Regions from separate parts of the Limnohabitans sp. 2KL-3 genome, predicted to be linked through region 1. Evidence: predicted binding sites of a transcription regulator. Region 1 holds the regulator's gene; the other holds the start of a gene.
The links. Region 1 encodes sigma-54, which starts transcription at its own class of promoters, with help from an activator protein. Its sites were predicted from a motif close to TGGCANGNAANCTGCTTT; they were not measured.
Positions count from the first base shown of each region.

Region 2: AMM41_RS16160 (ammonium transporter) is a predicted target of sigma-54. The motif match lies at 2,697-2,714, and genes of this name have one in related genera.

Region 1 covers NZ_CXON01000004.1:278,072-282,316, forward strand. Annotated here, with positions in the region: gene lptA (lipopolysaccharide transport periplasmic protein LptA) at 51-698, shown strand; gene lptB (LPS export ABC transporter ATP-binding protein) at 695-1,453, shown strand; gene AMM41_RS08370 (RNA polymerase factor sigma-54) at 1,491-3,032, shown strand; gene AMM41_RS08375 (THUMP domain-containing class I SAM-dependent RNA methyltransferase) at 3,046-4,245, shown strand, end outside.
Region 2 covers NZ_CXON01000015.1:54,148-58,392, reverse strand. Annotated here, with positions in the region: gene argE (acetylornithine deacetylase) at 1-978, shown strand, start outside; gene AMM41_RS16170 (tripartite tricarboxylate transporter substrate binding protein) at 1,015-1,983, shown strand; gene AMM41_RS16165 (TMEM165/GDT1 family protein) at 2,053-2,619, opposite strand; gene AMM41_RS16160 (ammonium transporter) at 2,785-3,987, shown strand; gene AMM41_RS16155 (RNA recognition motif domain-containing protein) at 4,216-4,245, shown strand, end outside.

The DNA.
Region 1 (4,245 bases):
CCGATCGTCAAGGCTTGGGCCTACAATCGAACGATTGTCCAGCAAGATTCATGCCCTCCACATTCCACACCCCTTTTTTGACCGTCGTCTTGAGCGCCATGCTCATGGGCCTGGGCGGGTTGAGCCTGCCTGCATGGGCTGAGAAAGCTGACCGCGACAAGCCCATGCACATTGAAGCCGACAGCATGCGGCACGACGACAACAAACAACTGACGCAATTCAACGGCCAAGTGGTCGCCACCAAAGGCACCCTGGTGTTGCGGGCCGACCGCATGGAAGTTCAGCAAGACAGCCAAGGCAAACAAGTGGCCCGCTTGTGGGCGGCCCCCAATGAACGGGTGTTCTTTCGTCAAAAACGCGAAGGTCTGGAGGAATTCACCGAAGGCGAGGCCGAAACCCTCACCTATGACAACCAAGCCGATGTGGTCACCCTGGTCAAACGCGCCGAAGTGCGCATGCTTCGTGGCACCGTGGTGGCAGACCAAATTCAGGGGCAAACCATTGTGTTCAACAACACCACCGAAGTGATTCAGGTGGATGGCCGGACACAAGACAGCCCGAACGCCCGGGACCAGCGTGTGCGGGCCACCTTGACGCCTCGTCAAAACCCATCGGCCCCTGCGGCCGCTCCAGCCCAGACCGCACCGCGTCCCGTTTTGCGCAACAGCCCTGGCCTTGCCACGCCATCCAAACCATGAGCCAGGCCCCGTTCACCAGCCGCCTGGAAGCCCGGCACCTCAAAAAAGCTTACGGCAGTCGCAAAGTGGTGCACGACGTGTCGGTGCAAGTCGACAAAGGTGAAGTGGTCGGTTTGCTGGGCCCCAATGGCGCAGGCAAAACCACTTCGTTTTACATGATCGTGGGCTTGGTCAGCGCCGACGGGGGGCAAATTCTGATCGATGGGCAAGACGTCACGCGCATGCCGATTCACAAGCGCTCACGCATGGGCTTGTCTTATTTGCCACAAGAAGCCTCGATTTTTAGAAAACTGTCCGTGGCCGACAACGTGCGGGCCATTCTTGAGCTGCAAACCGATGGCCAAGGCCGCCCTTTGGCCCATGCCGAAATCGAAAAACGCCTGAGCGAACTGCTGGCCGATTTGCGGGTGGACCACCTGCGCGACTCCCCCTCGGTGGCGCTGTCGGGCGGCGAGCGCCGCCGCGTCGAAATTGCCCGCGCCTTGGCCACCGACCCGCGCTTTATTTTGCTGGATGAGCCTTTTGCCGGCATCGACCCGATCGCCGTGATCGAGATCCAGCGCATCATCGCCTTCCTCAAGCAACGCGGCATTGGCGTGCTCATCACCGACCACAATGTGCGCGAGACCCTGGGCATTTGCGATCACGCGTTCATCATCAGTGAAGGCCGCGTGCTGGCCGAAGGCACACCCGAGGAAATCGTGGCCAATGCCGATGTGCGCCGGGTGTACCTGGGCGAACACTTCCGCATGTGATGCACCCATCCCAACGCCTTGACACGAAAGCACAGCCATGAAGCCCGGCCTGTCGCTGCGCATGTCCCAGCACTTGGCGCTCACGCCCCAGCTGCAACAATCGATCCGCCTGCTGCAACTGTCCACGCTGGAGCTGTCGCAAGAGGTGGACCAGATGCTGGACGAGAACCCGTTTCTTGAACGCACCGAGGAAGAAGCGCCTGCCGAAGCCTTTGGTCTGGACCAGGCCGACACCCACGTCAGTTTGGGCGACCGCGTGAGCGAAAGCGCCAGCAGCGCCAGCAGCAGCGAGGACAACGCCAACGAAGCCCGTGACGAAGCCGTGACCGATGTGGCCGAAAGCTGGGACGGCGACGGCAGCGTGGACATGCGCCCCGACGACAGCGAATGGGGCGGCGACGCCACCCCACGCCAAAACAACGGCGAAGAAACCGCCGACGCCATCGACCTGGCCGGCAGCAGCGGCTCTCTGACCGACTTTTTGCACCGCCAGGCCTTGTCGTTGCGCTTGTCCGAGATTGACCGCGCTGCGCTGCGCTTTTTGATCGAGTCGCTCAACGACGATGGCTACCTGACCGACACCCTGCCCGAACTGGCCGCCAGCCTGGCCGGCACTGACGACCTTGAACAAATCGACGAGCTGGTGCACCGATTCACGGTGGCGCTGGGCTTGCTGCAATCGCTCGAACCCGTGGGCGTGGGTGCACGCGACTTGGCCGAATGCCTGCGCATCCAGGTCAAAGCCTGTCTGCAGGACTCCCCCGACGACGAAGTGGCCCAAGCGGCACTGGCCATCTGCGCCCAGCCGCTGGACATGCTGGCCAAGCGCGACTACAAGCGTTTGGCGCTGGCCTGTGGCTTGAGCGAAGCCGTGGTCAAAGCCGCCATTCCCTTCATTGCCCGGCTTGAACCCAAACCGGGCCGGCCCTTTGTGCAGGCCGAGCGCAACATCATCATTCCCGATGTGCTGGTGGTCAACACCAGCAAAACCGGCACACCCAAATTTCGAATCCAGCTCAACCCCGACGTGATGCCCAAGCTGCGTGTACACGACATCTATGCCAACGCCCTGCGCGGCGGCAAGGGCGACAGCCACGCGGGCTTGCAGCAACGTCTGCAAGAAGCCCGCTGGTTCATCAAGAACATCCAGCAGCGCTTTGACACCATCTTGCGCGTGTCCACCGCCATCGTCGAGCGACAAAAGAACTTTTTGACGCACGGCGCTCTGGCCATGCGCCCACTGGTGCTGCGCGAAATTGCCGACGAGCTGGGCATGCACGAGTCCACCATCAGCCGTGTGACCACGGCCAAATACATGTCCACGCCGCAAGGCACGTTTGAGTTGAAGTATTTCTTTGGCTCGGGCCTGGGCACCGACAGCGGCAGCGCCGCGTCGAGCACCGCCGTGCGGGCGCTCATCAAGCAGTTTGTTGCGGCTGAAAAACCCGCCAAACCCCTGTCGGACAACCAAATTTCCGAGATGCTGAAAGAGCAAGGCATCGACTGCGCACGTCGCACGGTGGCCAAGTACCGCGAAGCCCTGAAGATCGCGCCCGCCAACCTGCGCAAAACCCTTTGAGAAGACTTTCCCCGTGAATTCATTGAACCTGTTCATGCCCTGCGCCGCTGGCGTTGAGGGCTTTTTGGCCGACGAGGTCCACGCCATCACCGGCCTCACGGGCCACGACCTGATGACCGGGCGCGGCGGCGTGATGGCCCGCGCCTCGTGGCGCGACGCCCTGCGCATCAACCTGCACAGCCGCCTGACCCAGCGCGTGCTGGTGCAGCTGTCGGTCACCGATTACCGCAACGAAAACGACCTGTACCGCGCAGCCAGCGAAGTGGCTTGGGAAATCTGGTTCACGCCCAAGCAAACCTTCAAGATCGACATCACGGCGCAGCACAGCCCACTGACCAGCCTGAACTTTGCGGCGCTCAAAATCAAAGACGCGGTAGCCGACCGCTTTCGCGCCAAGCGCGGCGAGCGTCCCAGCGTCGACACCAGCTGGCCCGACGTGCGCATCTACGCGCACCTGACCCCCGAAACGGCCACGCTCTACATCGACACCTCGGGCGAGCCGCTGTTCAAGCGCGGCTGGCGCACCGACAAGGGCGATGCGCCTTTGAAAGAAACCCTGGCCGCCGCCATGATCGCGGCCAGCGGCTGGGACGCCACCGTGCCCCTGTACGACCCCTGCTGCGGCAGCGGCACCATCCCGATCGAAGCGGCGCAAATCGCCTGCGGCATCGCCCCAGGTTTGCAACGCCGCTTTGGCTTCGAGAAATTGCTGCCCTTCCAGAACCACGTCTGGCAAGGCCTGATCGAAGAAGCCCGTGACCTGGAACACGAACCCACCGCGCCCGTCTTTGGAAGCGATGTGGCCTTCCGCATGGTCGACTTTTCGGAGCGCAATGCCGAGCGTGCTGGCGTGTCCGGCGTGATCGAGTTCCGAGGTGGTGATGCGCTGCAACGCATGCCCCCCAGCGAGACGCCCGGCGTCATGCTGCTCAACCCGCCCTATGGCGAACGCATTGCCGCAGCGGGTGTGGCCGGGCGCGGGCGCGAGAACTTCCAGCCTGGTGCGCTGGCAAGCTCCAGAGCAGCCGCCCCAAGCCACCACCGCGAGACTGCTCAGACCGACGACGGAGGCGACTTCTTTGCCCAACTGGCCAGCCACTGGAAGAAAAACTACAGCGGTTGGAGCGCCTGGATGCTCACGCCCGACCTGAAGCTGCCCAGCAAAATGCGCTTGAAAGAATCGCGCCGCGTGCCCATGTGGAACGGCCCCATC
Region 2 (4,245 bases), on a different contig from region 1:
GTGGGCGGCCTGGTGTTGTCGGGCCACACCGACGTGGTGCCGGTGGACGGCCAGCCCTGGGACACCGACCCGTTCAAAGTCGTGATCCAAGGCGACAAGATGTACGGCCGGGGCGTGACCGACATGAAGAGTTTTGGGGCCATCTGCCTGATGATGGTGCCCGAGCTGCTGAAAAGAAAACTCAAGCGCCCGATCCACCTGGCTTTCAGCTACGACGAAGAAGTGGGCTGCATTGGCGTGCGCCGCATGATTGCCGACATGGTGGCCCAGGGCTTCAAGCCTGCAGGCTGCATCGTGGGCGAGCCCACCGGCATGCAGGTGGTGATTGCGCACAAGGGCAAGCATTCGTACAAAACCACGGTGCACGGTTTTGAGGCCCATTCTTCGCTCACGCCGCTGGGTGTGAACGCGGTCGAGATCGCTTGCGAGTTTGTGGCGAACCTGAAAACCATGCACCGCGAGCTGGTTCAAAACGGCCCGTTCGACCCGATCTACGACGTGCCGCACACCACCATCCACACGGGCGTGATCGCAGGCGGCACCGCGCTCAACATCATCCCGCGCCAGTGCGAGGTGACTTGGGAAATCCGCCACCACCACATGAACACGCCCGAAGACCTGTTTGCCCAGGCCAAAGCCTTTGGCGAGAGCTTGGTGCCCGCCATGCAAGCGGTCGCACCCGACACCGGCATCACGCATGAACTCAAATCGGTGTTGCCCGGTTTTGCCACGGCGGCCGACAGTGAGATCGCGCAGCTGTGTTTTGACTGCGCCGAAGTCGACCCGGCCAGTGGCGCGGGCAAGGTGTCCTTTGGCACGGAAGCTGCTCTGTTTCACCAGGCGGGTGTGCCCACCATCGTGTGCGGCCCCGGCCACATCGCGCAGGCGCACCAGCCCAACGAGTGGGTCACGCTGGAGCAACTGGCCTGGTGCGAGCGCTTCATGCGCCGCCTGGCCGACCGGGTGTGCGTGGCCTGACTTTGAATGTTTTGAACCCATCACAAGGAAACTCTCATGATGCAACGGCGTGAAATTTTGACGGCCACTTTGGGCACAGCTTTGCTGTCGGCCGTGGGCCTGGCGCAAGCGCAATCCACCAAAACGGTGCGCATCGTGGTGCCTTTTGCAGCCGGTGGTGTGCAAGACACGCTGGCCCGTGCGCTGTCCCAAGAGATGGCAGCGGCCTTGGGCCAGACGGTCATTGTGGAAAACCGCGCAGGCGCAGGCGGCACCGTGGGCACCGGTTATGTGGCCCGCGCCGAGGCCGATGGCACGGTGATGGTGGCCGCAGCGGCCAGCCACAACATTGCCGGATCGCTCTACACCAAGCTGGCTTATGACCCGCAAAAAGACTTTGCACCCCTGGCCCACATTGGCAGCGCCAGCTACGTGCTCATGGTGCACCCCGATGTGCCCGCCAAAAACGCGGCCGAATTCATCCGTTATGCCAAGGCCAACCCCGGCAAGATGAACTACGCCAGCGCCGGTGTGGGCAGTGCCACCCACTTGGCCATGGCCTATTTCACGGGTCTGTCGGGCACGGACGTGGTGCACATCCCGCTCAAGGCCACGGGCGAAGCCATCAACGAAGTGCTCTCGGGCCGCGCCCAAGCGGTGATTGCGGCCAGCATTGGCGCACTGTCTTTTGTCAAGGACAACCGCATCCGCTTGCTCGGGGTGACCTCGCCCCAGCGCAGCAAATACCTGCCCGACTTGCCCACCATTGCCGAGAGCGGTTTGCCGGGTTACCAGTTTGATTCGTGGTTCGGCTTCTTGGGCCCTGCCGCTGTGCCGGCCGCCGAAGCCAACCGCATCAACGCGGCTGTGAGCAAATTGCTCAAAGACCCGGCCGTGTTGGCCCGCCTGGACAAGCAAGGCATTGAGCCCCGCGACATGAGCAACGCCGATTTCGGCAAGCTTTTGGCCGCCGACTATGTGCGCATGGCGCAGGTGGTCAAGGCTTCGGGGGCCAAGATCGATTGATCCTCCCCAGGGTCAGGCGGCGGGGGCCTGTTCGGCCAAAGGCGCTGTTCAGGCAACCATGAAGGCTGTTCACGCGCCCCAGCCGGACAAAGCGATCACGCCCAGCACCGCAAAAATGCCTGCCGACACCAAGTGAACAAGGCGCAGGGGCACGCGCCGGGTGATGGCGTCACCCAGCCAGACCACCGGGGCGTTGGCCAGTATCATGCCCAAGGTGGTGCCTGCGACCACCATCAACCAAGCGTTGTACTGCGCGGCCAACATGACCGTGGCAATTTGGGTTTTGTCGCCCATTTCTGCCAAAAAGAAGGCCACGACGGTCGTTAGAAAGACGCCCATGCGGGGGGCGCTGTTGCCCTCATCGTCGTCCAGTTTGTCGGGAATGAGCATCCACACGGCCATGGCAATGAACGATGCGCCCAAGACCCAGCGCAACACATCGGGCCCCATCACCGTGGTGACCCAACTGCCCACAGCACCAGCCAGTCCATGGTTGGCCAGTGTGGCCACCAAGATGCCCAGCACAATCGGCCAGGGTTTGCGAAAACGGGCGGCCAGGACCAGCGACAAGAGTTGGGTTTTGTCGCCCATTTCGGCCAGGGCCACGATGCCGGTCGAGACGAAGAAGGCTTCCATAGGGTGGATTCACAGAGTCAAAGATGGCGCATCTTACGTGAGCGATCTGGGCCTGCTCTGCAGGTGTGCATCAATTTGGGCCTATTTCTTGCTTTCGTTTGGTGCGCCAAGGGGCATGAAACCCTTTATGCACCAATTTAGTTCAAAAAACCTTGAGAGACGGTCATGGAAGCACTGAAACAGGGCGCAGATGCGCTATTTATTTTGTTGGGCGGCATCATGGTCTTGGCCATGCATGCTGGTTTTGCATTTTTAGAGCTGGGCACGGTACGCAAAAAAAACCAGGTCAATGCGCTGGTCAAGATCTTGGTGGACTTTTCCGTGTCCACGGTGGTTTATTTTGTGGTGGGCTACAGCGTGGCTTATGGCACCACCTTCTTTGTTGGGGCCGAACAACTGGCCGCCAAAAATGGCTATGACTTGGTCAAGTTCTTCTTTTTGCTGACCTTTGCGGCGGCCATTCCCGCGATCATCTCGGGTGGCATTGCCGAGCGTGCCAAGTTTTGGCCTCAGCTCATTGCCACGGCGGTGATTGTGGGTTTTGTGTATCCCTTTTTTGAGGGCATTGTCTGGAACCAGCACTTCGGGGTGCAAGCCTGGATCAAGGCGGTCACGGGCGATGAGTTCCATGACTTTGCCGGCTCGGTGGTGGTGCACGCCATGGGCGGCTGGATTGCTTTGCCTGCCGTTGTGCTGTTGGGTGCACGTTACAACCGTTACCGCAAAGATGGTCAAGTCTCGGCGCACCCGCCATCGAGCATCCCTTTTTTGGCATTGGGCTCGTGGATTTTGATCGTGGGCTGGTTTGGCTTCAATGTGATGAGCGCTCAAACGCTCGACAAAATTTCGGGCCTGGTGGCCGTCAACTCTTTGATGGCCATGGTGGGCGGGACCTTGGCGGCTTTGCTCTTGGGCAAAAATGATCCCGGTTTTGTGCACAACGGCCCCTTGGCCGGTTTGGTGGCGGTGTGTGCGGGATCCGACTTGATGCACCCGTTTGGTGCATTGGTGACGGGTGCTGTGGCAGGGGGTTTGTTTGTGGTCATGTTCACACTGACCCAAAACAAATGGAAGATTGACGATGTGCTGGGTGTTTGGCCACTGCATGGTCTGTGTGGCGCTTGGGGCGGTTTGGCCGCAGGACTTTTTGGCACGCAAGCCTTGGGTGGCTTGGGTGGGGTCAATTTCACAGCCCAATTGATCGGCACAGGTTTGGGTGTTGTTTGGGCTTTGTTGGGTGGCGTGTTGGTTTACGGTGTTTTAAAGCTCACCTTGGGTCTGAAAATGAGCCAAGAGGAAGAATACGATGGGGCAGATCTGAGCGTTCACAAAATCAGTGCGACACCGGACCGAGAGGTCAGTTGGTAAAACCACAAAATATCGCCTCAAAGCCCCTGAATACGGGCTATGAGGCGATTTTCATTGCACAGTTTTTGGATTTATGACGCATAATTATTGTGCTTTTCTGTAAAAAACAGTGAGGCAATGTTTGCGGTGACCAGATCAGTTTCGCTTTCCTTCCGTGGTTTTCAGGCTTGTTGAATGCGCTTTCGGAACTCCATCGCTTTTATTTCTGTGTTTTGAGGAGTCCCTTTTATGGGCAATAAACTTTACGTTGGCAACCTG